Regions from separate parts of the Roseibium sp. SCP14 genome, predicted to be linked through region 4. Evidence: riboswitches for the same ligand, from Rfam matches in the RefSeq annotation. Region 4 holds a riboswitch; each other region holds the start of a gene.

The links. Region 4 has a riboswitch for thiamine pyrophosphate ahead of ABLQ08_RS11545 (ABC transporter permease). Riboswitches for the same ligand answer to the same signal wherever they lie in the genome.
Region 1: it holds a riboswitch for thiamine pyrophosphate, as region 4 does, so the genes downstream of both, ABLQ08_RS18190 (hydroxyethylthiazole kinase) here and ABLQ08_RS11545 (ABC transporter permease) in region 4, are expected to answer to the same signal.
Region 2: it holds a riboswitch for thiamine pyrophosphate, as region 4 does, so the genes downstream of both, thiO (glycine oxidase ThiO) here and ABLQ08_RS11545 (ABC transporter permease) in region 4, are expected to answer to the same signal.
Region 3: it holds a riboswitch for thiamine pyrophosphate, as region 4 does, so the genes downstream of both, thiB (thiamine ABC transporter substrate binding subunit) here and ABLQ08_RS11545 (ABC transporter permease) in region 4, are expected to answer to the same signal.

What each region holds. Positions count from the first base shown of each region.
Region 1 is NZ_JBDZYH010000004.1:253,514-260,680, reverse strand. Features, by position in the region: gene ABLQ08_RS18200 (TRAP transporter substrate-binding protein) at 1-575, opposite strand, end outside; gene thiD (bifunctional hydroxymethylpyrimidine kinase/phosphomethylpyrimidine kinase) at 577-1,383, opposite strand; gene ABLQ08_RS18190 (hydroxyethylthiazole kinase) at 1,416-2,189, opposite strand; TPP riboswitch at 2,258-2,368, opposite strand; gene ABLQ08_RS18185 (Lrp/AsnC ligand binding domain-containing protein) at 2,505-2,741, shown strand; gene ABLQ08_RS18180 (hypothetical protein) at 2,789-3,199, shown strand; gene ABLQ08_RS18175 (DMT family transporter) at 3,241-4,242, opposite strand; gene sbmA (peptide antibiotic transporter SbmA) at 4,621-5,634, shown strand; gene ABLQ08_RS18165 (xanthine dehydrogenase family protein molybdopterin-binding subunit) at 5,757-7,167, opposite strand, start outside.
Region 2 is NZ_JBDZYH010000001.1:90,763-97,929, reverse strand. Features, by position in the region: gene ABLQ08_RS00490 (ROK family protein) at 1-662, opposite strand, end outside; gene ABLQ08_RS00485 (class II aldolase/adducin family protein) at 664-1,380, opposite strand; gene ABLQ08_RS00480 (DUF6030 family protein) at 1,532-2,509, shown strand; gene ABLQ08_RS00475 (pirin family protein) at 2,478-3,413, opposite strand; gene ABLQ08_RS00470 (DNA topology modulation protein FlaR) at 3,560-4,084, shown strand; TPP riboswitch at 4,146-4,271, shown strand; gene thiO (glycine oxidase ThiO) at 4,406-5,383, shown strand; gene thiS (sulfur carrier protein ThiS) at 5,367-5,564, shown strand; gene ABLQ08_RS00455 (thiazole synthase) at 5,570-6,343, shown strand; gene ABLQ08_RS00450 (thiamine phosphate synthase) at 6,340-6,945, shown strand; gene ABLQ08_RS00445 (LysR family transcriptional regulator) at 7,037-7,167, opposite strand, start outside.
Region 3 is NZ_JBDZYH010000001.1:1,308,532-1,315,698, forward strand. Features, by position in the region: gene ABLQ08_RS05995 (sigma-54-dependent transcriptional regulator) at 1-816, shown strand, start outside; gene ABLQ08_RS06000 (hypothetical protein) at 926-1,501, shown strand; gene ABLQ08_RS06005 (HD domain-containing protein) at 1,619-2,218, opposite strand; gene ABLQ08_RS06010 (LysR family transcriptional regulator) at 2,313-3,161, shown strand; gene groES (co-chaperone GroES) at 3,404-3,691, shown strand; gene groL (chaperonin GroEL) at 3,746-5,389, shown strand; TPP riboswitch at 5,641-5,748, shown strand; gene thiB (thiamine ABC transporter substrate binding subunit) at 5,781-6,761, shown strand; gene ABLQ08_RS06030 (thiamine/thiamine pyrophosphate ABC transporter permease ThiP) at 6,737-7,167, shown strand, end outside.
Region 4 is NZ_JBDZYH010000002.1:935,167-942,333, forward strand. Features, by position in the region: gene ABLQ08_RS11535 (CHASE2 domain-containing protein) at 1-1,077, shown strand, start outside; gene ABLQ08_RS11540 (ABC transporter substrate-binding protein) at 1,109-2,050, opposite strand; gene ABLQ08_RS11545 (ABC transporter permease) at 2,073-2,828, opposite strand; TPP riboswitch at 2,976-3,082, opposite strand; gene ABLQ08_RS11550 (hypothetical protein) at 3,159-4,904, opposite strand; gene ABLQ08_RS11555 (adenylosuccinate synthase) at 5,164-6,456, opposite strand; gene ABLQ08_RS11560 (MFS transporter) at 6,656-7,167, opposite strand, start outside.

The DNA of each region.
Region 1 (7,167 bases), on a different contig from region 4:
CCTCCAAGTCCCGGCATGCGGATCTTCAGACCTTTCAGGTCATCAAGACCATTGATGTGCTTCTTGTACCAGCCACCCATTTGAACACCGGTGTTTCCAGCCATAACGGGCTTCAGGCCGAAGGGCGCGTAAAGCTCGTCCCAGAGAGCCTGCCCGCCACCCTGCTCAATCCAGCTGATATGTTCATGCGGCAGCAGACCGAAGGGAATTGCGGTGAAATAGACCGAGGCGGGTATCTTGCCTTGCCAGAAGAAGGACGCAGTGTGCGCCATCTGAGCCGTGCCGGCTGCAACCGTATCGAAAACCTCAAGCGCGGGAACCAATTCCCCGGCTGAATAAAGCCGTATCTGGAAACGGCCACCGGACATTCTGGCGACCTGATCGACAATCCGCTGAGCGGTTACTCCAGGCCCGGGCAGGTTCTTTGGCCAGGATGTCACCATTTTCCACTCTATCGTGGCCTTTTCTTCGGCGATCGCCGGAGCTGCGAGTGCTGCGGAACCGACGGCAACAGAACTCCCGAGTAACGACCGCCGATTGATCATATTTTTTGACAGGTGAGATTTTTCTGACATGTCACATGCTCCAGAAGCGATAGAAATGATGGACGGGGCCGTGACCGGCTCCAATCTCGAGCTGGTCAGCCGCCGAAATGGCAGCATGGATGTATTTCTTGGCAGCTCTCGTTGCGCCTTCCAGATCGCTGCCCTTGGCGAGCTCCGCTGCGATTGCCGATGAAAGCGTGCACCCGGTTCCATGTGTGTTGTTCGTCTGGATGCGCTCCGCATGCAACCAGATGGCATTGCCGACCGCATCGAAGAACAGGTCAGCGCTTTCTTCACCTGTTCCGTGCCCTCCCTTGAGCAGGACGGACTTGCACCCGAGCCTCAGGAGATTCTCTGCCTGCGAGAGCATCTCGGTCTCATTGGCCGCAATTTCGGTCTCCAGCATCCGGGCAGCTTCGTGAAGGTTTGGTGTGATGACATCAGCGAGCGGCACGAGGACGGAGATCAGGCTCGATACGGCGCTGTCGACCAGCAACGGGTCGCCGGACGCCGCCACCATCACGGGGTCAAGCACCACGGGTCCGGTGTCGAGCGCCTCCAATCCACCGGCAACGGCCTCAATGATCTCGACGCTTGAAAGCATGCCGATCTTGGTAGCGTTGACTTTCAGATCCGAATAGACCGCATCCATCTGGGCACGTACGAAAGCGGGCGGGACGTCATGAATGGCACTCACCCCGAGAGTGTTTTGCGCCGTCAGGGCGGTCAGCACACTGGCACCGTAGACGCCATTTGCCGAAAACGACTTGAGATCGGCCTGGACCCCGGCCCCGCCACCGGAATCGGATCCTGCTATGGTCACCGCGATGGCGGTCATGTGTCTCTCCATTCTTGAATGAGAAAAGGAAATCAGGCCGTTTTCAGCCGCATTTCGATATCGTTCGCCGTGATTGAGTAAAGGGCGTCGAGAAGTTCCGGCACCAGGCTTCCCGGACCTCCCGCGCGGCTCGCGGCCAGTTCTCCGGCTATATTGAAGACCGACAGTCCACAGGCCGCAGCCAGAGCGGTGTCCGTCTCCACACAGGCAAAGGCTGCCAGCACGGCGCCACCGGCACATCCGGTGGCGGTTACGCGGGCCATGAGAGGATGACCGTTGCGCAGGCGAAAATCCTCACCCTGGCTTTCAATCTTGTCTTCAACGCCCGTCACAGCCAGCACGGTACCGGCCGATATCACCGCATCGGCGTCGGACCTTTGCGGAAAAAGTGCAGTCATTTCCGCCTCGTTCAGGCGCAACAGGTCCGGCTGGAAGTCCATCAACTCCTTTGCGAACGCGCAACGCACCGGAGACCGGTTCACGAAGACCGGGTCGATACTGACAGGACGCCCCGCCGCCTTCGCAGCCTTGATGGCAACCGGAATGGCTTCCCGGCGGCTTTCGTCCAGTGTCCCTAGATTGACGAGAAGAGCATCCGCGCTTTCAGCGAAACCGGCGACTTCCTCTTTGGCGATCGTCATCGACGGAACGGCGCCAAGCGCCAGCAAGGTGTTGGCCGTGAAGGTTTGCGCAACAGCATTCGTGATCGCGTGAATACGGGGCGACTTCTGCCGAACCCTCATCAACAGGTCAAAGACGGTTTCCGCCGACAGGTTCTGTGTGGAAGCAGCGATGGACAGGTTCATGCATCTCCTCCGAAAGGCTCCGGCTGCAAACCGGAATACTGTTCAAGAGGGAGAGCTGTGAATGCCCTGGCAATCTGCATCTCAAATCCCTCCGCCGGCATCACCCGGATCAGGTTCAAGGAGTTGGCCTTCCGCCTCTCAGCCCGATCCAGAATCGCCGGGCACCCCCATGAGATATCTGCACTGCTAACAAGGCGAACCCGTCATTGCAAGACTGTACAATGGTCGCAGGCTGCATCAGTGATTGACTGCGGACAACAGATAGGCGATGTCCATGGGCATCATTCCGCAACGTTTTCTTTTCCGGAGCATCGCATGACCCCGTTTTTCGTTATGATCAAATGCCAGTTGGGCAAGACCTATCAGGTTGCCAACGCGATCGCCGACGCGGAAATTGCCTCGGAAGTCTATTCCACCAGTGGCGATTATGATCTTCTGGTGAAGTTTTATGTCGATGACGATGCCGATATCGGACATTTCGTCAATGAAAAGGTCCACCCGATCGACGGTATTCAGGACACCAAGACGATCATTACGTTCAAGGCTTTCTAGTTTTTCGCCTGACGCTCTCCCCGCATCCGGAGCCATTGGAGGTCAGCATGCATTTTTTGAAAGTTTCCGCCTTTGTCATCGGCCTGGGTGTCTTTTCACTTGCTCCGCCTCCAACGGCAAATGCGCAAGGCATGCCGCCTGAACAGATCAAGCAGATACTGGACGTGACCAAGGCAAGCTGGGTTTCCTTTCGCGACTGGGAAGGACAGCAGCTGATCTACTTCACCCATCTGGAAGCCTGGAAGTGCGGGATCGACTATGTCTTTTACGGTCTGAATGATGGCCCTCTGGACCAGATGTGGGAACTGGACGCATGCGATCCGGACAACCCCAATGCGGTTCTGAAGGAAAAACCGTATATTGAATTGCCCGCAGGCTCGACAAACTCAATCAGCGTGCAGCTGGTCTTTCCCGACGGCTCCAAGAGCGCTGTCGAGACCTTCCACTATAAGCCCTAGAAAGCCACTTTCGCCTTTCCTGACCCGAAAGCTTCTCATTGTCATGATTTCGACGGCGAAGACGCACGGCGCGCCTTGGTGCGGTCGAGGCCGAGCCGATGTTCGCGGTAGATGACGAACACCCCGGCGGCGATGACGATCAGGGCACCGATCACCACTTCCGGCACGGGGATTTCGGAAAACACCAGCCAGCCGACCAGGATCGCCCACAGCATGTTGACATAGTCAAACGGGGCGATGGTAGAGGCATCGGCAAACCGATAGCTCTGTGTCAAGAGAATCTGGCCGACGCCTCCGGCAAGTCCGATCAGAACCAGCAGGCCTGCCGTTGAAAGATCCGGGACTACCCAAGTGTGTCCCGGTAGAACATATCCGAGCGGCAGCGTGAGTAGCGAAAGCACCGTGGACGCACCTGCAAACCAGGTCACGATGGTGGAGGTACGCTCGGTTTCACACAATTTGCGGACGGTGATCATCGCAAGAGCCGCGAACCCTGCTCCCAGCGCCCCAGCAAGCGCACCGAGCGTTGCGGTACTGTCCAGCTGCCCTTCGCCGAGATGGGGTGACAGCACCACCAGAATTCCCAGGAACCCTACCCCAACGGCGCTCCAGCGATAGATCCTGACCTGTTCGCCAAGAAGAAAGAACGCAAGCACGACCACGATCAGCGGCGTCGCAAAGCCGATGGCGGTCGCATCCGGAAGCGGCAGCAGATAAAGCGCGGTGAACGAGCAGACCATGGCCGAAAGGCCGACGGTCGCCCGTGTCAGATGCCCCTTTGGGTTGCGGGTCTTGAACGCCAGGCCAAGCTCGCCGCGCAAGGCGACCATCAAGAGAACCGGAAACAGTCCGAAGAAGTTTCGCGCGAACACCAGTTGTCCGATCGGCACGGTCTCCGCAGCGATCTTCAGCGCGGTTGCCATGACGAAAAACGTGAGCGTCGAGGCCAGCTTCAAAGAGATGCCGAGCAGTGGAGCCTGACGTGTCATACCTGCGGGTGCGGCTGGACCGGCAAAACGGGATTTGAGGCTGGTGAACGCCATGAATGTCATCCGGGGCCGGCGCAAAGTTCCACTCCCCTGACGCGCCGGTCCGAAGGATCGAGAGGAGCCACTGAAAGACCACCCGCGGCTGAAAAGAGCAGCCGAAAAATACAAAGTCCAAGCCGAAATAGGAGTGGAGTTGGGCGGGAGTTTGATTGGTTGGAGCCGCCAGTATCACGCCATGTGCAGAATATTGCAATTGATCGCGGCGCAGTTTTGCCGTTTTTTGCTTGCATGGCACCCATGTGGGAAGACATGCGTGAGGAAGATTGGGTCCTAAAATCTCTTCACAACTGCCTCAATACCTCTCGGTATTCTCCCTCAGGTGCACTAGCTACTTATAATCTTGGAAAACTCCGATTCGAGAGACGACTTGCAATGTTCCGTTCATATTTTTTAAGCCGCCGCTGGTTCCTTTGGGCCTGGGTGGGTTCTGCGTTGATCCTGAGTGTGACCTGGTTCAAGGTTCAACAGTCGGTAAGGATCAACGAATGGTACGGCACTTTTTTCGACCTGATACAAAAGGCGCTCCAAACACCAGGCAGCGTTGAATCAAAAGACTATTGGCAGGGCATTCTAGATTTCGCTGAAATCGCCACGGTTCTGATAACCGTTGCCGTGTTGCTGGAGTTCTTTATCAAGCATTTCATCTTCCGCTGGCGCACTGCCATGAACAACTATTACATGTCGCACTGGCACGCCGTCCGCCACATCGAGGGTGCAGCGCAACGTGTTCAAGAAGACACAATGCGATTTGCGAGAATTATGGAAAGCCTGGGCGTTTCTTTCATGCGCTCTATCATGACGCTCGTCGCGTTTCTCCCTATCCTTTGGCAACTGTCTGAACACATTACCGAATTGCCACTATTGGGGAAGGTTGACGGTGCACTTGTTTTCGCAGCGCTCATTTCGGCGGCTTTCGGGACAGTTCTTCTGGCTTTGGTTGGCATAAAACTTCCAGGTCTCGAGTTTCAGAACCAGAAGGTCGAGGCGGCTTACCGCAAAGAGCTCGTCTATGGTGAAGACCATCCTGAGCGTGCTGATCCACATACTGCAAATTCGCTTTTTGCCAACGTTAGAAAGAACTATTTCCGGCTCTTCTTCCACTATCTCTATTTCGACGTGGCGAGATGGGTCTATCTGCAGGGGGCGGTGCTAATTCCATTTATCGTACTTGCACCAACTATCCTTAGCGGCGCGATCACCTACGGCATTCTGACCCGCATCAGCTCTGCTTTCAGCCAGGTCGAAAACTCCTTCCAGTTCCTGGTGAACTCATGGGGAACGATCATCGAGCTGATGTCGGTCTACAAGCGGCTTCGCGCCTTCGAGGAACATATCTGGGAATATGAGCGCAATGGCGGTGAACCACGCCCCATGCCCGCAGAATAGGAACTTCCATTTCCAGACTGTTGCGAGCGGCGAGAGGCCAGATTGGGTTCTCATAAGCTGAGAACAAAAAAGGCGCCTGTTACAGGCGCCTTTTCGTGCTTGGAACATCGTTGCCGACAATTCTATTTCGCGGACTGGATCGCCTCCCAGACCCGCAAGGGTGTTGCCGGCATGTCGACAATTTCTCGCACACCTGCCCCATCCTTCAGCGCGTGCTGGATGGCGTTCATCACAGATGCGCAGCCACCGATCGTGCCAGCCTCCCCGGCCCCCTTGATGCCCATGGCGTTGGTGGTGGACGGCACGTTCCGCGTCTCAAAATGAATATCCGGCAGATCGGCCGCCCGGAGCATCCGGTAATCGAGCAGAGAAGCGGTGAGCAACTGGCCGTCTTCATCGTAGACCGTGTGCTCGCACAAAGCCTGACTGAGCGCCGATGCCGTTCCGCCGTGAACCTGTCCTGCCAGCAGAAGCGGATTCACAGTGACACCGAAGTCGTCGACGATGACATAGTTTTCGATCGCGACATCACCGGTATCCGGATCGATCTCGACTTCGCAGATATGAGTTCCGTTCGGATAGGTCGCCTCCGTCTGGTTGACCTCCTCTCGCGCCATCAGCGTCTCACCTGCTTCCGCCGCAATCTCCGCCAGGGTGATCTGCTGGTCTGTTCCCACCACGCGGACCACTCCGCTTTCCAGTTCCAGATCTTCGACCCCGGCCTCCAGACGGTCTGCAGCCAGCTCCTTGACCTTCTTCACCAGCGTGTTGCTGGCATCGCGAACCGACGGCAGCCCAAGCGGTATGGAACGGGAACCGCCGGTTCCTCCGCCCTTGCGGACCAAGTCCGTGTCGCCCTGGATCACCTCGACATCCTCAATGGAAACGCCAAATTTCTCCGCAACAACCTGGCTATAGGCAGTCGCGTGTCCCTGGCCGTTGGTTTGCGTACCGATCAGCAGCGTCAGGTTGCCTTCCGCGCTCAGCTCCAGCGTTGCTTCCTCGCTGCCGGGAAACGCGCAGCACTCGATGTAGGAACTTATGCCGATGCCGCGATACTTGCCTGACCTGGCACTTTCATCCTGTCTTGCCTTGAACCCGACCCAGTCGGCGACTTCCATGGCCTTGTCCAAATGTCCGGAAAAATCACCGGTATCATAGAGACGGCCGGTCTGCGTCGTATAAGGCAGTTGTTCCTTGGCAATGAAGTTGCGCTTGCGAATTTCAACGGGTCCGAGTCCTGTCTCCTCGCCCGCCTTGTCGATCAGTCGCTCGATCAAATAAGCCGCCTCCGGTCGTCCGGCTCCACGGAAGGCATCGGTCGGAACGGTGTGCATGTAGACCCCTTCGACCTTCGCGAACACGGCCGGAATGTCATAGAGACCTGAGGACATGGAAACCCCGACCCAGGGTATGAACGGTCCGAACTGGTGCAGATAGGCGCCCATGGCCGCCTTCACATGGACCTTCAGACCAAGGATCTTGCTGTCTGCATCCAGTGCCAGCTCCGCGTGTGTGAGATTGTCCCGTCCA
Region 2 (7,167 bases), on a different contig from region 4:
ACCTCGTTTGCGACCTTATCGCCCGTCCGTTTCAACGCCATGATCTCGTGTCCTTTCAGCAAGGTGCCGGCTTTCTCCTTGTAGTGAAGCTGAAAACCGGTGCCGGAACACCAGCGGTCAATGACGCCTTTGTGGCCGATCCAGCTGTCCGGACCCGGAAACTCGTCTGCCTTGAGCCAGGGAACGGTAATTGCGCCCCATTCGCCTCCGATACCATTTGCGCCGAGATGGGCTGTGGCATCAATCGCGATTCCTGAACCGCACCCGGTTCCGATGATGATTGCATGGACAACGTGTTCACCGGCACCGGCACCGTCGGTTGCCTCCGACACCGCGAGGCAGTTTGCATCGTTCTGGATCCGCACCGGACGGCCAAGAACCGCTTCCAGATCCTTGTCGAGCGGTTTGCCGTTCATCCAGGTTGAATTTGCGTTCTTGACGACACCCGTTTTGGGAGAAAGGGAGCCGGGAATGCCAAGGCCCAGCGTGCCATGCTGGCCGGTTGCATGTTCTGCTGCATCGACCAGGTGCTTCACCGCTGCGAGGCAACCCTGATAGTCGTCCCGGGGCGTATCAACCCGTTGCCGGAACAGTTCCTCACCTTCGCCGGAAAGGGCGATAATCTCAATTTTCGTTCCGCCCCAATCAATTCCCAATCGCATGTCAGTCCACCCGTTTCGGCAATTCGAAGGCAGCCGCCTGGCCGTCTTCCAGTTCGTCGGTCTGTTTGCCGTAGCTTTTGAATTTATTCAGAATGTCGGCCATTTCCTCAGCGTCCAGAATGACCGGTTCCCCCAGGACCAGAGAGGACAGGTACTGATCGGCCAGATCCTCAACTCCTTCAGCAATCGATAAAGCCTTTTTGAGGTTCGGTCCACCTGCGATCTGGCCGTGATTGGCCAGGAGGCAGGCATTGCGCTCTCCGAGCGCCGCAGTCATTGCGTCCGAGAGCGCACGTGTTCCGAAGCTTGCATAGTCTGCGCACTCGATCCTGTCGCCACCAGCCAGAGCAACCATGTAGTGAAATGCCGGAATACCGCGCCTATGGCACGAAAGCGCCGTTGCGCGGGGACTATGACAATGAACGACTGCGCCGCAAGACGGTTTGGCGAGATAGAAATCCAGATGCATGCGCCACTCGGAAGACGGAAGGGTATCTCCGCGGTACCGTCCTTCGAAATCCAGCGCAACGATCCGGTCTGCAGTCAGGTCTTCATAAGGAGTGCCGGAAGGCGTCACCAAAAAACCGGATTTTGTGCGTGCACTGACATTGCCCGAGGTGCCTTTGGTAAGGCCGAGGCGGGGCAGTGCGCGGGCGGTTTCGATTATATCGTGGCGAAGATCCGCCGTATCGTCTGGAAAGGGAGCCATGTCTGACATCTGGCCTTCAATTCAGGAAGTGAACGAAATGGTCTGGTCGGAGATCCTCGACCGGCGCTTAAATGACAGTGTTCCTGTTGCCTTTTCAAGGCATTGCGCTGATAAAACGCAAATGCACGCACCAATTGCGTGGAACGTTGACAGAGGTTGAATGCCCGGACTTGCGCACAAGTTGAAGATGCTCTGGCTGAAGGCTGGTGCCGGTGCGCGAAGACAAGGTCACCGGCGTGAGTTTCAACGTCAGGGAACAGCACGCGCTTCAGGGCCTCGATGGGCTGAGCAGGATGCCGGTGAAGAATGGGGTTTGACGCATCCAGGATCAGACCAGTCTCGACAACAGGACACTCAAAGACCCTCAGTGACGCCATACTATGTCTGGGGAACCCTGGCGATCTTGGCCATAGGATTTGCCTCCGGTACCATTTATTGGCACCAGAAGCAGAAAATGCCCGACAACGCGGAAGAAGTTCCAGCCCATCGCGACCCGCTTGTGCGGCTCGATGAAGGAGCAAAAACGGCTCTTCTCAGCCAGCTACCGGAACTGGATGCCAAACTTAAACGCGGTTTTCTAGGGAAGCCCGATCAGCTTTGCGCCGAGCTGCATGCTCTGGGACTTGAAAATCGAGGATGGAAGAAGGCGCCTTTTCAAAGGGGCCGTTGGCAATGTGCGTCTGACCTGGTGCTGCTTACAACACCAAGCGTTGACTTTGGGCCAACGACCCTGTTTTTCCTCCTTCGCGGCCCGTCGGAGGAGAAGATCGACTATTTGCGCCTGAAGCTGGCGGTGGAAGATGCGCGCCAAATGGAGATCGGGCAGGAAGCGGTCTGGCTGGTCATCGATGCACTCGCGGCACGCTATGGCTGGACAGTTCCCGATAGCTTTCGGCGGGCGATTGCTGACTTCAGGCAGCTCGAAACGACGTATCGAGGAGTTCAGCTGTCAATCGCGCCGGAAGACCCGAATCTGACCGGAGATCCGTTGGCGAACCAGCGCTTGAACATCATCTTGAATTTCGGCGAACCGGACCTGATCCGGCCCGCCGACCGTTTTGAAGTGGCGCCGCCATTGGAAAGCGGCTGGAGCAATAGAGGCGACCCTAAGGACCGGGACGGTCAGGCAGCGGAATGAACTCCTTTTCGTCGCCCGGCACCGTATCGAAGCGACCCTGACGCCAGTCCTCCTTGGCCTGTTCGATACGCTCCTTCGAGGAGGAAACGAAATTCCACCAGATGTAACGCCTCCCATCCATCGGTTCGCCGCCGAGGACGACGAAGCGGGCCGGAGCAGGGGATTGGTTTTCGACCACCAGATGATCGCCAGGTTTGAAGACGAGCAGCTGAGCGGGGTCGAAGTCCTGTCCGGCAATCGATATACGGCCTGATATTGTGTAAAGCCCACGTTCTTCCCAGCCGGCATCAAGAGGGATCTTTGCGCCGGGTTCCAGTGAGATATCCGCGTAGAACATTTCCGAAGCGGTTTTTACCGGTGCCTTATGGCCGTAAAGGTCACCGGCAATCAGCTTCACTGAAGCGCCTTTGTCCGCGAATTCGGGTTGCTGTTCGGTTCCAAAGTGCTGGAAAGTCGGATCGCCTTCTTCCAGATGCTTTGGTAGAGCAACCCAACTTTGAAGGCCGAACAATTGCCGGGTTTCCTGCTTTCGCTCCGGGCGTTCGCGTTCCGAGTGGACGATGCCTTTGCCGGCACTCATCCAGTTAAGCGCTCCGGGCGAGATCGCGATTTCCGTCCCGAGACTGTCCCGATGATACATTTCGCCCTCAAACAGGTAGGTTACCGTCGCGAGACCGATATGCGGGTGTGGGCGGACGTCGATACCACCGCCGACAAGCAGCTCCGCTGGTCCCATCTGATCGAAAAAGATGAACGGACCGATCATGCGCCGTCGTGGAGACGGCAGGGCACGGCGGACATGAAAGCCGCCCAGGTCTGATGTCCGGGGAACAATGATCGTATCGATCGGATCGCAACTTGCGGCATTGCCCGCGACCGGGTCGGGGGTGTTCAACCAGCTCATCTGCCTCTCCTTGCAGTCAAAAGCGCGTCTGCCGGTTAGATAGGGTCGCAGGCCTGTAAGTGTCCATTGAACAGTCTGTTTCCATCTTTTCTTTCAATCAGAAGGGCGTATAACTGCGAGCCCTCAATCGCCCCAAAAGGTGTTTCATGAAACGCGTGATGATCGTCGGAGGTCCCGGTTCGGGCAAAAGCACGCTCGCGCACCAGCTCGGTCAGCGGACGGGTTTGCCCGTCTACAACATGGACCACATTCACTGGCTGCCTGGCTGGGTTGAAAGACCCAGACAGGAAAAAGATGCGCTGACGCATCAGGTTCACATGAAGAGCGAATGGATCTTCGAAGGTGGTCATTCGAGCACTTACGCGGAACGGGTTGATCGGGCGGACACATTCATCTGGTTGGATGTTCCGGTCTGGTTGCGGATCTTTCGGGTTCTGAAACGCTCTCTTCAATATTACGGCAAAAGCCGGCCTGATTTGCCGGAAGGGTGTCCGGAGCGTTTCAACGGCCAAACCGTCGAGTTCGTGCGGTTCATCTGGCGCACCCGGCATAGCGCACGCGCCAAGCTGCTTCGGATCTACACAGCTCCGCCGCCGCATCTGACTGTTCTGAAGTTTTCCAGTCTGAAAGAGACGCGTGCGTTTTTGGATGACCTGTCACCGGAAACCTGAAGACAGGGAGCGGACACACGCTGAGATGTCTTGACAGAACGTGCGTGCCGACGGCACAAACGGGGCTCACCCGGGGTGTCCCGTCATGGGGCTGAGATGCTGCAGGGTGCGGTAACACGCACAGCGCAGGGACCCGAAGAACCTGATCCAGGTCATGCTGGCGAAGGGATGGTGGCCCTGACGGCGCGCGAGGACCATTTGTCCGGCGCATGCAGTCAAGCGCATCCCCGACAGCCCCTGACGAAAAAGAATGTAAGGCCTTTGGTTGGCCCTGCAGGAGTGAAACGTCGTGCAAGGTGTCTCAGGCGCAGGTGCAAAGACATGAGGGTCCTGATCCGCGGAGCAGGTGTTGCCGGGTTGTCGCTCGCATACGAACTTCGCAAGCGGGGTGCCGAAGTCACCTTGTTTGAGATCCGTGAAGGCTTGACCAGAAGTGCTTCCTGGCTGGCCGGTGGCATGCTGGCACCGTGGTGTGAGCGTGAAAATGCCGAAGAAGACGTTCTCGCTTATGGAAAAAAGTCGGTCGACTGGTGGGCAAAAGCGTTGCCGGGTGCGGTTTCGCACAAAGGTACCCTGGTCGTTGCGCCACCTCGTGATATCGCCGAACTCAGTCGCTTCGCCGGACGTACGAGCGGCTACGAATGGGTGGATGGGGCCGGGGTAACAGGTCTTGAGCCCGACCTGGAGGGGAGATTTTCCAAAGGACTGTTCTTCCCGAAGGAGGCTCACCTGGATCCGCGAAAAGCCTTGATCCAGCTTGAAGAAACGGTTTCCAGACTGGGTGTTAGAACCTTCTTCGGACCAGAAGAACCGAAGGTGGATACGAATTTCATCGCCGATTGCATAGGTATGGCGTCGAAAGAAAAGGAGTTGAGGGCAGTGCGCGGGGAAATGCTGATCCTGCACGCACCAGAGATCACGTTGTCCAGGCCCGTTAGAATGCTTCATCCGCGCATTCCGGTCTATATCGTGCCTCGGGACAACAACCACTTCATGGTCGGGGCAACGATGATCGAAAGTGCCGATGACGGCCCGGTCAGTGTTCGCTCCACCATGGAACTGCTGAACGCTGCCTATAGCCTTCACCCGGCTTTCGCTGAAGCCAAGATCATTGAGACAGGCGTGGGTGTTCGCCCGGCCTATGCCGACAATCTGCCGCGCATCAACTTTGACGGCCGGGTCCTGAGCCTGAATGGCTTCTACCGTCACGGTTTCCTGCTGGCTCCGCATTTTGCGGCACAGGCCGCCGAAACCCTGTTCCTTTCTTCCAAGGAGACCACCCTTGAAACTCATCATTAACGGCGAAGAGCAGGAGGTGACCAGTTCGACCCTCTCAGGGCTTCTGGATGAACTGGCCTATGAACACGATTTTCTTGCCACAGCGCGCAACAGCGAGCTTGTTTCTGCTGAAGAACGTGCCAGCTGCGAGCTTCTTGAAGGGGATCGGATCGAGATCCTGTCTCCCATGCAGGGAGGGTGAGGACCATGCTTGAGTTTTATGGCGAGGTGATTTCTTCCCGCTTGCTTCTGGGAACAGCGCAATATCCGTCGCCGAAAATCCTTTCAGATGCAGCAATGCGATCAGGTAGTGTAATACTGACCGTTTCCTTGCGCCGCGAAGCAGCAGGAACCGGTGCTGGTGGCAAGTTCTGGGACCTCATCCGCCAGCTGAATGTGCGCGTGCTTCCCAACACTGCCGGATGTCATTCTGTGAAAGAGGCCGTAACCACTGCGAAGATGGCGCGGGAGTTGTTCGGAACAGATTGGATCAAGCTGGAGGTCATAGGCCATCATGACAGCTTGCAGCCGGATGTATTTGGATTGGTGGAGGCTGCACGAATTCTGTGCGAAGACGGTTTCAAAGTCTTTCCATACACCACGGATGACATCGTTGTCGGTGAAAGGCTGCTGGAAGCAGGATGCCAGGTGTTGATGCCCTGGTGTGCACCGATCGGGTCTGCACGGGGACCGGTCAATCCCGATGCTCTTAGAGCCTATCGCGCTCATTTCCCCGGCGTTCCGCTTGTCGTGGACGCCGGTCTTGGTCGTCCGTCTCACGCCGCTCAGGTCATGGAGTTCGGCTTTGACGCGGTTCTCTTGAATACAGCTGTCGCAAAGGCCGGTGATCCTGTTGCGATGGCAGAAGCTTTTTCAAAGGCCGTCGAGGCGGGGCGCCAGGCATTCGAAGCCCAACCGCTGGACCCACGCGACATGGCCGTTCCCTCAACCCCTGTAATTGGCATGGCAGTATTTGAATGAAACTCGACCCGTTTTACCTGATCGTTGACAGTTCCGAGTGGATCGGACGGCTGATCCCGCTTGGCGTCAAGCTGGTCCAATTGCGCATCAAGGACAAGCCGGAGGCGGTACTGCGTAAAGAAATCGCAGCATCAAAGACGATCTGCAAAAGACATGGTTGCCAATTGATCATCAACGACTATTGGCAGCTCGCCATCGATGAAGGTTGCGACTTTGTTCATCTCGGCCAGGAAGATCTGGCGGATGCGGATGTGACGGCGATCCGAAGGGCAGGACTGCGCCTTGGGGTATCGACACATGACGGCGAGGAACTGGATACCGCACTCTCAGTTGACCCGGACTACGTGGCGCTGGGCCCGGTCTATCCAACCATTTTGAAGAAAATGAAATGGGCTCCGCAGGGCCTCGAAAAGATCGGCAGATGGAAGCAGCAGATCGGCGGTTTGCCGCTTGTGGCGATCGGTGGACTTAATCCTGAACGCCTTGAGGGCGTGTTCAAAAACGGCGCGGACAGCGCTGCCGTCGTGACGGACATCACCTTGAATCCGGATCCAGAGACAAGGACACGAGAGTGGATTTCAGTTACCCAAAAATGGCGCTAATGAAACCAAACCGCTTGTATTTCTTACGAACTGAACGGTTTCATCAGTCCAATCCGTGTGATGGAAACCTTCGAGACAAATAGATATTTTCCTAGCCAAAAATGACTTTATCGCGCGCGACCTGATCGCGCAGAAATTCCTGCACGGCTGCGACATGGCGCAAGGGGCGGGAGCTTTCGTGGGTGACCATCCAGTAGGCCCGCCGGAGTTTGATGTCTGGCA
Region 3 (7,167 bases), on a different contig from region 4:
ATCACGCTCAATTGCGCCGCCATACCGCGCGATCTCATTGAAAGTGAGATTTTCGGATACGTCAGAGGCGCATTCACCGGGGCCGCCGACAACAGGGCAGGAGCGGCCGAGCAAGCCGATGGTGGAACCCTGTTTCTGGACGAGATAGGCGAAATGGACCTGATGCTGCAAAGCAAACTTCTCAGGTTCCTGCAGACCGGTACCTTTCAGCGCCTGGGCGACACACAGACACGCAAAGTGGATGCCCGCATCATCTGTGCCACCAACAGAAATCCGCTGAACGAAATTTCCGCGGGCCGTTTCCGGGAAGACCTTTACTATCGCCTTCACGTCCTGCCGATACATCTTCATCCCTTGCGGGAACGGCGTGACGACATTCTGCCGCTCGCACAGACGTTTCTCGATCGCTACACACGCGAAGAGCGCCGTGGTTTCAAGGGCTTTGACGCAGATGCGGAAGCCCGGATCGTTTCCTATTCCTGGCCCGGCAACGTCCGCCAACTGGAAAACACGATCCGCCAGATTGTTGTCATGAATGACGGGGCTGCCGTTACCTACGACATGCTCCCCATGGTCATCCGGGATCAAAGCGCTCGCCCAAATGCCGTGATCGACCTGTCGCGTGAACGTTCCCGCATGGCGCCTCCAAGCCGGCCGTTCGGCGCAATCGAACCCTTGTGGGCTCAGGAACGGCGCATCATTGAAGATGCCCTGGACGCATTTGACGGAAACATCGCCATGGCGGCCGCGGCGCTGGAAATCAGCCCGTCGACAATCTACCGGAAACGCCAATCCTGGACGGCACGCAGCCTTTAACCGGCTACCGTTTACCGCATTGCACACATTTTCTTGTCTATTGCGAAAAGTCGGTCTATATCGGCGAAATCGCTAAAAAACGACAAGATTAAAGGGCGTGCGGGGAAAAATGACATTGCTGACCGAAAGACATGCACCTCGGCGGATAGCATCCGCCGTTCTCATAATCATGGGGACGTTTGCGGGGACGCTTTCATCGCATGCCCAATCCGCGACAAATTCGGCTCCTTCCGAAGCTTTTGCGCAGGCGCAGGCCGCCTTTAACGAGGCATGGGAGGCTTCCGGCCTGGCATTTTCGATAGCGACTTTCACCGAAAACGGCGGCGCTGCCTACGGACAATATACGCCCCGCACCAGTTCTGTCTTCTCAAATGGCGAAGCACTTTCGATCTATGCCGAGCCTGTGGGTTACGGTTATCGCGAGAATAATGCCGATTACGCCTTCGAACTCACGGCAAGTTACAGACTGCTCAACAAGTCCGGTCAAGTACTGGCCGAGCAAGACAACTTTGCTGTCTTTGCCGGCAATGGCCGCTCCAAGCAACGAGAGCTCGCAGCGGCGCTGACCTTTCAGTTCAGCGGATTGCCGGCAGGTGAATATCAGCTTGAAACCAGCTTCACCGACGAAGTGAAGGAAACCAAAGCCGACTTTACCCTGCCCTTCGAGATTTCCGAAGCAAATTAGAAACTGCCTTCAGGACCAAGGCAGGACGCTGCCCCCTTTGACGGAAATGCAGTTACTGAACACGAAGTTCAAGCCCGCTTGTGCGGGCTTTTTGCGTTTTCAGGCCTCCACACGCCTTCAGGCGGTGGCGGTTTCTTCAGCGGTTTCCAGAAGTTCCAGGTGCCCATCCGTCCTGGACAGCACCCTGCGAAGCATCGGCTCGAAGAACTCCAGCGGCTTTGTAGGATAATCGGGATCAAAAGCCTTCTGGTCGTATTCGTGACAGAAGTACCTGCAGTCTTCCCAGTAGGGACTGTCCCGGTATTTCTCCCGAGCATGACGGTCGCCGCCAAGAAAGTGATTGTAATAATACCCCTGGAAAACACAGTGGTGTGTCAGGATCCAGTGGCACTTCTCACTGACATACGGTTTCATCATCGCAGCAGCCAGTTCGCCGTGATTGTAGGGGGACAGGATATCTCCGACATCGTGCACAAGAGCCGCCACGACGATCTCTTCCTCGGCGCCATCTTCATAGGCACGGGTCGCTGCCTGAAGGCTGTGTTGGTAGCGGTTTACCGGATAAGGCGTCCAGTCTTCATCCAGCGATCGGATTGCTTCCAGAATGCGATCGGGTAGCGCCGCATTGTAAGCGTCTTCGTAATCCATGACCGCGAGGAAATCTTCCTTGCTCGCGTTTTCGAAGCTGGTCCAAGTCGGTTGATGCTTGTTGTCCATTGCGTCCTCCCTGTGAAAGGCGGGAACATACTTGTCACCAACTGGAATGAAAAATGAATTGATTGCATCGGTGTGATGTGAAAAACCTTTCGGCATGCAAATTGAAGCAATTGAAGCCTTTCTTGCCGTCCTTGAGACCGGCGGCTTTCACGCGGCGGCCCGCAGGCTTGGTGTCACCCAGACAACAGTCAGCGCCCGGGTTCGCTCGCTGGAAGATGCCGTCGGCAAGCGAGTGTTCGAACGCGGCGGCGGCGGGACGGTTCTTTCGGAGTTCGGCCAGGAGTTCCGTCCATTCGCCGAGGAAATGATTTCACTCTGGCAAATCGCCTCTACGGAACTTGCCAACCGGGTGTCAAACCGGATCTCGCTGAGGATCGGCGCGCAACTCAGCATCTGGGATCCGCTTCTTGTCGACCTTACGATCCATCTGGAGAAAACATACGGCAAGCTGGTTTTCGCGCTGAATTTCGATCACATCACGGATGTGAGCGAAGCGGTCGCAAGCCACATGCTGGACGTTGCCCTCACCCATGAGAAGCCTACAGAGCCGAAGGTTTCCTTTCTGGAACTTCCTCCAGAGAAGCTGGTCTGCGTCGAGGTGCAGGCTACCGAGGCATTCCCGGGCGATCCGCTCTTCATCAATCTGGATCTCGGGAGACAATATCAGCATCATGTCGAAGCCGTTACCGACCCGTCTTTCAAGCAAAATCTTTTCCTGGGCAATTGCCTTATGGGCCTTCGCTACTTGTTGAAACGCGGCGGACGCGGTCTCTTCCCGTATTTCCTTCTGGAAGAATACCTGGCCAGCGGTCAATTGCGACTGATCGGGAAAGACATCTATCCGCTTCCATGCTATCTGGTCCACCGGTCGGATTCCCCATCCGCGGATCAGCTGTCTGAGGTAGAATCCTGCCTTGCTGCCCTGAGAGCGAAAACGGGTTAATTTCGCCCTAACATCGCCGTATTTACCAAGCTAGAGACGACAAGCGTTCGCAGACATTAAATTCTCCTCATAAAGCATTGACAACCAGAGCACGGCTACATAAATCGATGGCGCTGTTAGCACTCGCCTTGAGGGAGTGCTAAGAAGCTGCGGGAGGGATCTCTCCCGTGCAAGTCAACCCATTTATCATGTCTCGCGCGCTGCCAATTGCGTGGGGCGCGCTCATGAGAGGAAACAGTCTTATGGCATTTCGTCCACTGCACGACCGTGTCGTAGTTCGCCGCGTCGACTCTGAAGAGAAGACCGCCGGTGGCATCATCATTCCGGACACCGCTAAGGAAAAGCCGCAGGAAGGCGAGATCATCGCTGTCGGCACCGGCGCTCGCAAAGACAACGGCGAGATCGTAGCTCTCGACGTCAAAGCAGGCGACCGCGTCCTGTTCGGCAAGTGGTCCGGCACCGAAGTCAAAATCGACGGTGAAGACCTCCTGATCATGAAGGAATCCGACATCATGGGCGTGATCGCTTAAATCAGCGAACCGCTTCTGATCTCAACATCATTCCAATTTAAGTGAGACGACTACATGTCTGCTAAAGAAGTAAAATTCTCCTCCGACGCCCGTGAGCGCATGCTCAAAGGCGTGGACACCCTCGCAAACGCTGTCAAGGTAACCCTCGGCCCGAAAGGCCGTAACGTTGTTCTCGACAAGGCCTTCGGCGCACCGCGCATCACCAAGGACGGTGTTTCCGTTGCCAAGGAAATCGAACTGGAAGACAAGTTCGAAAACATGGGCGCCCAGATGGTGCGCGAAGTGGCTTCCAAGACCAACGACATCGCTGGCGACGGCACCACCACTGCTACCGTTCTGGCTCAGGCTATCGTCAAGGAAGGCGCAAAAGCTGTTGCTGCCGGCATGAACCCGATGGACCTGAAGCGCGGCGTTGATCTTGCTGCTGCTGAAGCTGTGAAGTCTCTGGAAGCTGCTTCCAAGACCATCACCACTTCTGAAGAAGTTGCTCAGGTCGGCACCATTTCCGCTAACGGCGACGAGCAGGTCGGCAAAGACATTGCCGAAGCCATGCAGAAAGTCGGCAACGAAGGCGTGATCACCGTCGAAGAAGCCAAGTCTCTGGAAACCGAGCTGGAAGTCGTTGAAGGCATGCAGTTCGACCGCGGCTACCTGTCTCCGTACTTCGTCACCAACGCTGACAAGATGCTTGCTGACCTGGAAAAGCCGTTCATCCTGCTGCACGAGAAGAAACTCTCCAACCTGCAGGCTATGCTGCCGATCCTGGAATCTGTCGTTCAGTCTTCCCGTCCGCTGCTCATCATCGCTGAAGATGTTGAAGGCGAAGCACTGGCAACTCTCGTTGTCAACAAGCTGCGCGGCGGCCTGAAAATCGCTGCTGTCAAGGCTCCGGGCTTCGGCGATCGCCGTAAGGCAATGCTCGAAGACATCGCTATCCTGACCGGCGGCACTGTGATCTCTGAAGATCTCGGCATCAAGCTGGAAAACGTGACCCTCGACATGCTCGGCACCGCTGAGAAGGTGTCCATCACCAAGGAAACCACCACCATTGTTGACGGTGCCGGTTCCAAGGAAGACATCGACGGCCGCGTTGGTCAGATCAAGGCTCAGATCGAAGAAACCACTTCCGATTACGACCGCGAGAAGCTCCAGGAGCGCCTGGCCAAGCTCGCTGGCGGTGTTGCAGTTATCCGCGTTGGCGGTGCGACCGAAATCGAAGTGAAAGAGAAAAAAGACCGCGTTGACGATGCTCTGAACGCAACCCGTGCTGCCGTTGAAGAAGGCATCGTACCGGGTGGCGGCACCGCTCTGCTGCGTGCGAAGAAAGCTGTCTCCGCTCTGTCTTCCGACAACTCCGACATCGAAGCCGGCATCAAGATCGTTCTGCGCGCTCTGGAAGCTCCGATCCGTCAGATCGTCGAAAACGCTGGCGTCGAAGGCTCCATCGTTGTTGGCAAGATCCAGGAAAACGACGACGACACCTTCGGCTTCAACGCTCAGACCGAAGACTTCGTCAACATGATCGAAGCCGGCATCATCGACCCGACCAAAGTTGTTCGTACTGCTCTGCAGGACGCAGCTTCCGTCGCTGGTCTGCTGATCACCACCGAAGCCATGGTTGCTGAGCTGCCGAAGAAAGAAGCAGCACCGGCAATGCCGGGTGGCGACATGGGCGGTATGGGCGGCATGGGCTTCTAAGAAGTCCAAAGCTCAAAGCTTTACGGAAAGGGCGGTCTTCGGACCGCCCTTTTTGCGTTTGCAGCCACCCGTCACTTCAGTCTGTGCCGAATTGCGGCACCAGGGGTGGCATGGGCTTTCAATGAGGATTGATCGAATGCACCTGCGTTCGCCCGAGAAACCTTCATCGGATGCACTGGTGTAAGGCCATCACAATCTTTATCCAGCTAACCGTAATCCTGTTGTGCTCAGACGCATTTCCAGATAATCACGGCCTTACCTCGGGGTGCGTGAGGAATTCGCGCTGAGATGCCGTTCTGGCAAACCCGTTGAACCTGAACCGGCTAGAACCGGCGGAGGGAAAGGTAGCGGTTTCATCCATCCTTGCCCTCTCGCCGCAATGGAGGATGACATGAAACATCTGCTCTTTGCTGCGGGACTATTGTGCGCAACATCGGCGATTGCCGCCGACAAACCCCAGCTGACCGTCTACACTTATGACAGCTTCGTTTCCGACTGGGGCCCCGGCCCGCAGGTGAAGGAAGCTTTCGAAGCCGTCTGCAATTGCGAGCTGAACCTCGTCGGCATCGAAGATGGCGCAGCTCTTCTGTCGCGCATCCGGCTGGAGGGGGAGAATTCCGACGCGGATATCGTGCTTGGTCTGGACACCAACCTGATTGCCGCTGCAAAGGAAACCGGCCTCTTCGCGCCCCATTCCGTACGCACCGAATATGCGCTGCCGATTGAGTGGAACGACGAAACCTTCGTGCCTTACGACTGGGGTTACTTCGCTTTCGTGCACAACAAGGACGCCGAGGCACCCGGCAACTTCCGCGAACTGGCAGAGAGCGATACCAAGATCCTCATTCAGGATCCACGCTCGTCGACACCGGGACTGGGCCTTCTGCTGTGGGTCAAGGCAGTTTATGGCGACGAAGCTTCGGCAATCTGGGAAGGTCTTTCGGACAATATCGTCACTGTCACCAAGGGCTGGTCGGAAGCATATGGACTGTTTCTCGAAGGGGAAGCGGACATGGTGCTCAGCTACACCACCTCACCGGCCTATCACCTGATTGCCGAAGACGACGCCAGCAAGGCTGCTGCCGCCTTTGACGAAGGTCACTACATGCAGGTCGAAGTTGCTGCGAAAATGGCGGGCACGGATCAGCCGGAACTGGCCGATCAGTTTCTGGAGTTCATGACTTCCGACGTGTTCCAATCCATCATTCCGACCACGAACTGGATGTATCCTGCAATTACTCCGGAGGGCGGACTGCCAAAAGGCTTCGAAACCCTGCACACTCCGGAAAAATCCCTACTCTTGGGCGCTGATGAAGCCGCCAAAGTGCGGGAAGAAGCGTTGGCGGAATGGCTGGGCGCACTCAGCCAGTAAATCCGTTCCCGGGGATCGCGTCGGCGGCTGTCGTCGCCGCGCTGATTCTGGGCACGCTGGCCGCAATTGCGCTGCGCGCTGAAGCCGGGCAAGGATTTGGTCCGGCTGACTGGGCAGCGCTGCGCTTTACGCTTACGCAGGCGGTGCTTTCCGCCCTGATCAGCGCCGGATTGGCAATCCCGGTTGCCCGTGCGCTGGCAAGGCGGCGGTTTCCGGGCCGAAGCGTGTTGATCGCCCTTCTCGGGGCTCCCTTCATCCTTCCCGTCATCGTGGCCATAATCGGCCTCCTCCAGGTCTTCGGACGCGCGGGGTGGATTTCCGACGCGTTTGGCCTCTTCGGCCTGCCACCTATCCGCATTTACGGATTGCATGGCGTTGTCCTTGCGCATGTCTTTTTTAATCTGCC
Region 4 (7,167 bases):
ATCCTGGCATTACCGGCAATCGGCAGTCTTGGCACTGCAATTCTGGCGACCGCCATCGTATCCGGTCTTGTCGGAGGTTCCCTTTATCTCTTCTGGGAAGAGGGCCTGTTGATCGATCCGGTCTACCCGGCCGTCACCTCCTTTCTCGTCTTCGCGGCCTCCTCTTCCCTGCTCTTTTTCCTGACGGAAAGGGAAAAGAAATTTGTCCGACAGGCGTTTGGCCAGTACCTGTCGCCGGATCTGGTGACGCAACTTGAACAATCGCCCGACCAGCTGACGCTTGGCGGAGAAATTCGCCCGATGACAATCCTGTTCATGGACATCCGCGGTTTCACTCCCATTTCCGAGCAACTTACACCGGAAGAGCTTGTCAGTTTCCTGAACACTCTGCTGTCGCCTCTCTCAGATTCGATCCAGGTCGAAGGGGGAACGATCGACAAATACATCGGTGACAGCATCATGGCGTTCTGGAATGCCCCGCTCTCCGTTCCCGATCATGCTGCCAGAGCCTGCCGGGCAGGTCTGACAATGCTGAAGGTAGTCGACAAGCTGAATGACAAGGATGCATTCGGCTTCAGGGCCAGAAACCTCAAAACGCAGTTGGTGAGGATCGGCATCGGCCTGAACAGCGGCGAAGTCTGCGTCGGCAACATGGGTTCCGCGCGCCGCTTCAATTATTCGGTCATCGGCGACGCGGTGAACATCGCCTCACGTATCGAATCCAGCTGCAAGGCAATCGGCGCGGAACTTCTTGTCTCAGAGGAAACCCGCAACGAAGCGCCGGATTTTGCATTCCTGGAGGCGGGAGAAATTCCGCTCAAGGGCAAGAGCGAACCGGTAAAGCTCTATGCGTTGCTCGGTGACAGGGCATTGAAAAACTCGAAGGAATTCAAGGAGCTGGCAACGACGCACGAGCGCTTGATGGCAGCATTGAAAGAAGGCCGGCTAGAGGATGCCGAAAAAGCACTCGAGACCGCGCAGATCCTGGCACCGTCCCTGATGGATTTCTACGGGCGCTTCGAGGATATCCTGTTCGATATGAAAGCAGCGCAAAACGAAAACAGCGCCGCACAATGACGGCGCCGCTTTCTTGGTTGCGATCGACGTATCAGCGAATTTCAACTGCGTAGGTTTCGACCGGAACAACCTTGCTGATCAGCCCGGCTTCCGCCATGAACTCTGCAAACCGCTGGTAGCGGCCCGTGTCGAGCGCTGAGGGCCGTTTGGCAAAGCGCGGCAGCGTATCAGCCCAGGCACGCTTGTTGAGCTCGTCATTCAGGTTCGGATAAGCCTCGATAAACGCATTCCAGGCCTCGTCCGGATGGTTGGTCAAGAAGATCGTCGCCGCCTCGATGGCAGCCATGAATTTCACGAACCGAGGATCATCAATCTTGTCCTTGTTCACGACATAGATAAGCTCATCGAAAATCGGCACGCCGTTTTCTTCCGGGTAGAAGGCCTTGCCTTCCTTGCCTTCAATTTCAATCTGGGTCAGTTCGAAGTTGCGATAGGCACCGATCACCGCATCCACCTGTCCGGACATGAGCGATGGCGACAGCGCAAAGTTGACGTTGATCAGCTCGACGTCATCCATAGTCAGGTCAACCGAATGCAGCATCTGCCCAAGCATCGCATCTTCAAAGCCGGAGACCGAAAACCCGACCGTCTTGCCTTTCAGATCTTTCAACTCCTTGATCGGCCCATCTTTCAGCACGATGAGCGAGTTGAGCGGCGTTTCGACCAGAGTACCGATACGGGAGACAGGCAGCCCCTCTTCGATGTGGGCGTGAAGCGTCGGCTGGTAGGAAATCGCGATATCACCCTGACCGGCAGCCACTAGTTTCGGCGGCATAGCCGGATCGGCGGGTTCAATCAGTTCAACTTCGAGCCCCTCGGCCTCGAAGAAACCCATGGTCTGGGCGGTAATGACAGGAGCATGATCAGGGTTGGTGAACCAGTCCAGCAGAACTGTCAGTTTTTCCGCAGCCTGAACCGGAGCACTGGCCAGGAGGCCCGCGGCGACAGTCAGGGACAGGAGTGTCTTTTTCATTCAATCCTCCAGGGTTCGGCAGTCAGTCTTCGACCTGCCAGGGAACAAGAATTCGGGTGAAGTATTCGACGGCGTAGCGCATCGCGAGCACCATCAGGGCCAGCAGAATGACAGCCGCGAAAAGCAGGTCAGCGTTCCCACGGGCATTGGCTTGAAGCATGATGAAGGCAAGGCCGCCCTTTGCTCCCGCCCATTCACCGACCACCGCGCCAATGGGCGCGAAAACGGCAGCGACGCGAATGCCGGAAGCAAATGCGGGCAAAGCGGCGGGAAGTCGGAACAGCAGCAGCTCACGGTGGCGCGGTACCCGGTAAAGACGGGCAAGGTCCACAAGACCGGTATCCAGCCGCCGTAAGCCGTCATATACGGTCGAGGTTACGGTAAAAAAGATCACCAGGATCGCCATTACGATCTTGGAGGACAAACCGAACCCCATCCAAAGCACCAGAATAGGCGCAATGGCGAAGACCGGCAGGGCCTGGGTCACGAGAATGGTTGGCATCACCACACGCCCAGCAAGCGGAAACAGCCAGATGGAGATCGCCAGCAATGCGCCGCTCAAGACGCCAAGAGAGAAGCCCAGCACCGTCTCCAAGGCGGTAATGCCGGCGTGGTACAGCAGGAAGTCCGCATATTGCGGAAATGCCCGCAATACCACGAGCGGACCGGGAAGCATGAAGGTCGGTGGCTGGAAAACGGCAACCAGCAGCGCCCAGACACCAAGCACTGAAATCGCGCCAAGCAAAAACCTGCCGATGGTGGATACAAACGCCTTCACGACATCGCTCCGTTCGGAGCCGGAGCTTCGGCGGTATTCAGATCGGCAGGCAGGTTCTGCACATACAGGAACCGCTGCCGCAGCAGGCAAAAAAGCATAGGATCTCCCGTCTTCGGACACGCCGAAAATGACAATGGAGATCCGGGAATTGGCTAAGGATTCCGTCCCTTCGCCGGCATGACCCGGATCAGGTTCTAAGGGTTCGGCTCAACGCCATCTCAGTTCCGGTAACCGGAACACCCCTCGGACCGAGGCGGAACATGCCTTGCCTGAACGAAAAAGGCAAGCTGTAGTTTTGCTTGATAATCGTGCAGAAGCGAAGACTGACGCTTAGCCGGCCTGCCAGGCGGAAATCGCCTTTTCGACCGCGTCAGCGCCTGCGGTTCCCTTTTCAAGAGTCAGGATACCGCGCTTGCCGTTTTCATAAAGCATCGGAATATCGATCCAGCCGCGTTCACGCAGCAGCGCAAGATTTCGTTCCTGTTCGTTCGGCAAACTTGAAAGCGCGATCCAGAAGAAACCGGGAGAAACCTTCACCGAAGCGCCGATCAGGGCATCTCCACGGGCTTCTTCCGTGGGCTTCATCACCAGACCGGGAACATTCACGACATCGCCTGCGGCAAAGCTCTCCGGAAACTCATACCTGATTTCAACAAGGTGGCTTGCCGGCAAGGATGTATCGTCGTTGGGCTTGATCCGGATATCGACTTTCACATCCCTTTCAGGGATCTCGATAGACGCATTCAGGACAGCCTGCGACTTGCCGTCGAGATTGGTTTCTTCCTCGATGTTCCAGACAACGGCTCCTTGAGCAGCTGTGCCGGCACCACCAGCTTCTTCTCCTTCTTCATAGAGAATGGAGCGCTGGACACCGCTATCGGCCTCTGCCGCCGGAGCGCCTGGCGACGTTTCTTCCGGCGCAATCGCAGCGAGGTTTCCTTCAGGTACAGCTGAAGGCGCCTCAACTCCCGCACCAGGTGTCGCCGTAACAGGTCCATTGTCGGCACCCGAAACAATCGCAGGCTGAGATGGCTCGGACTGAGACGGTTCGGGCTGCAAAGCCTGCGGATTGATTGTCGTCGTCGTTACTGTTCGCGCATCCGGCGCGATGAGGTCGTCATCATCCAGCAGCCGGTCGGTGTTTTTCGCTGTATCGTCAGCGGCCTCAGCCGTTTCAGCCGGAGTTTCATCCGTAGCCGGAGTGGTGGATGCTATTGCCGTTTCTTCCGGTTCCGATTGCGTTTCCGGCTGAACAACGGCTTGTTGATCGTCTGAAGACAGGAAGAAATAGGCACCGCCGCCAACAACCAGAAGCGCAATCACGGCAGCGATCGCGATCGGCAACGTCCTGTTTGAAGAAGACTTTTCCCGCAGCGCATCAGACGCGCTCGGCCTTTGTCGTTTGGTTCGTGCGGGCTTTTCAACCGGCACCTCACTTGCCTTTGGTGCTGCGGTTTCGGCTTCAGCTTCGGGCTTGGCGGGCGTGTCAGTTACCGGAGCGGGTTCGAAGATCCCATCGTCATCAGGCGCCTGTGGCTCGAAGACGGGCTCTTGCCGTGCCGGCCCATCATCTGCCGGCGTGCTTTCCACCACAGGTTCAGCTGCATCCTTGGCGTTCTGGACAGCCATATTCGCCGCGGTTCCTAGCGTCTCGGCTTCCGAAAGCGTTTCCTTGAGCGGTGAAGGTACGTTTTCTTCTTCCGCAACACCTTCTTGCGTGGCCGGAGCAGGCTCCTGAACCTGGACAGGTTCTTCCTGTGGTTCTTCCGGCTGTTCCTCGGGCTCAGTGTCAGTGACTTGAGGCTCGGGAGCTTGCGGCGCCGGTGGTTCCACCGTAGGCGCAGCGGGGCTTAGTCCAAGGCTTTCACGGGCAGCCTCTGCCTCGACCTTCCGGATTGCCTCTTCCAGACGCAGCTGTTCCGCTGTGATTTCCGAAGGTGACAGCGGCGGCTCATAGGCTTTGAGCTGATTGACAATGGCGTTTCGTGCCCGGCTGTACACGCTTCTGCGGGCAGCACCGTTGCTTTCGGGCAAGGACGCGATCGTTTTCTTCAGAATAGAATAGTAATCAGCCATCTTCCTGCCTACCGGCCAACTGCTGGGATCTCATTTGCTGGCCCAAGATTTCAAAACGTTCTCAAGCTTATAGCAAGTTTTTTCAGGCCAATGCCAATTCTTCAAAAATGCCTGGCCGACACCGACCCTAACAGTAGTGTTTTCCTAACATGGATTCTTCAATCAACACGCAAATGTGTGATTCCGAATCCCGGTGGGCGCATTGTGATTCGCAACGCGCCCAGCTGTTTCACAATTTGAGACCTTTAAGCGGCAGATCTCAATCCTGGAAAGGATTCTGCACAAGAATTGTGTCGTCCCGCTCCGGGCTGGTCGACAACAATGCAACCGGTGCACCGATCAGTTCTTCGACGTGACGCACATACTTGATCGCCTGTGCCGGGAGGTCAGCCCATGTCCGCGCCCCTTCGGTGGACTCCTTCCAGCCTGGCAGAGATTCATAAATCGGAACAACCCGTTCCTGCGCCCCCTGAGAGGCCGGCAGGTAGTCGATACGTTCACCGTCCAGCTCGTATCCGATGCAGATCTTGATTTCATCAAGACCGTCCAGAACATCAAGCTTCGTCAGGGCGATGCCGTTGATGCCGGACGTGCAGACAGTCTGGCGAACAAGAACAGCGTCGAACCAGCCGCAGCGGCGGCGGCGGCCTGTCACGGTTCCGAATTCATGACCGCGCGTTCCCAGGAATTCACCGACCTCGTTTTCCTGTTCGGTCGGGAACGGTCCTTCTCCAACGCGGGTGGTGTAGGCCTTGGTGATGCCGAGCACATAGTCGACGGAACCCGGGCCAAGGCCACAGCCTGTTGCGGCCTGACCTGCAACCGTATTGGAAGACGTCACGAACGGATAGGTACCGTGGTCGATATCCAGAAGAGCGCCCTGGGCACCTTCGAACAGGATCCGCTTGCCCTGACGGCGCATATCGTCCAGCAGATACCAGACCTTGTCCATATAAGGCAGAACCTTGTCGGCAACACTCGCGAGCTCGTCATAGATCGCCTGTGCCGAAATTTCTTCCTGACCCAGACCACGGCGCAGCGCGTTGTGATGCGTCAGCAGACGGTCGATCTTTGCCGGCAGGGTGGTCAGGTTCTTCAGATCCATAAGCCGGATGGCGCGCCGGCCGACCTTGTCTTCGTAAGCCGGACCGATCCCGCGCTTGGTGGTTCCTATGCGCGTACCCGTATTGGAATTTTCGCGCAATGCATCGAGTTCGCGGTGCAAGGACAGAATGAGCGTGGCGTTTTCCGCAACGCGCAGCGTTTCCGGTGTAACGACAACGCCCTGATTTCCGAGACGCTCGACCTCTTCGGCCAGAGCATGCGGATCCAGCACGACGCCGTTGCCGATAACAGACAACTTGCCCTCACGCGCAACGCCTGACGGCAGGAGAGAAAGCTTATAGCTGATGCCGTCAATTACCAGCGTATGTCCAGCGTTGTGTCCGCCCTGGAACCTTACGATGACATCGGCTTGTTCCGACAACCAGTCGACAATCTTGCCTTTGCCTTCGTCACCCCACTGCGAACCGACAACTACCACATTCGCCATCTAGTCTTTGCTCTCCTGAAAGCAGCTTTCCCGCACCCTATGGCCTGGCCCCGGGTGCTAACACGACAAGCCCCGGCAACCTGACCGGGGCAAACGGCGCGGACTATAGACAGGTTTCCCTGTGCTTGCGAGTCTCCGCGGGGAATTAATGGCCCCTTAACGCACTTTTTTAAGGAGCTTTATACTTCTGTATTGGGCGTTATTTGGGCGACGGCCCCTCATCGCCCGTCTTTTCTCCGCGCGCGAGCCTGTAAATCATCGGAGACGTGCGCAACAGCCAGACAAAACGGCGGCGCTGATCGGCCGGAACGGCCTCACGGCGCGACATGCGAACGATGATGAACAGGACCAGAGCCAGATGAAGCGTTGCGGTGTAGACGAAAAATGCCGCGGGCCCGAAGATCCCCATCAACAGGGACGCGATGAATGGGCCGATCATTGCGCCGCTCCCGAATGCCAGCATCAAGCCGGCGGCAACATCGACAAACTGTCCGGGTTCGGCATGATCGTTGGCATGCGCAGCCGAGAGTGAATAAAGCGGCAGGGCAAAACCGCCGAACAGGAAGACACCGAGAAACAATTCAGACTGGGTCATCGACCGGGCAATGAAGAGACAGGCCAGCCCGGCACCAACGGTAAAACCGATCAGAACAAGGCGGCGGTCCAGCCTGTCGGAAATCCATCCCGCCGGATACTGAAAAATCGCACCTG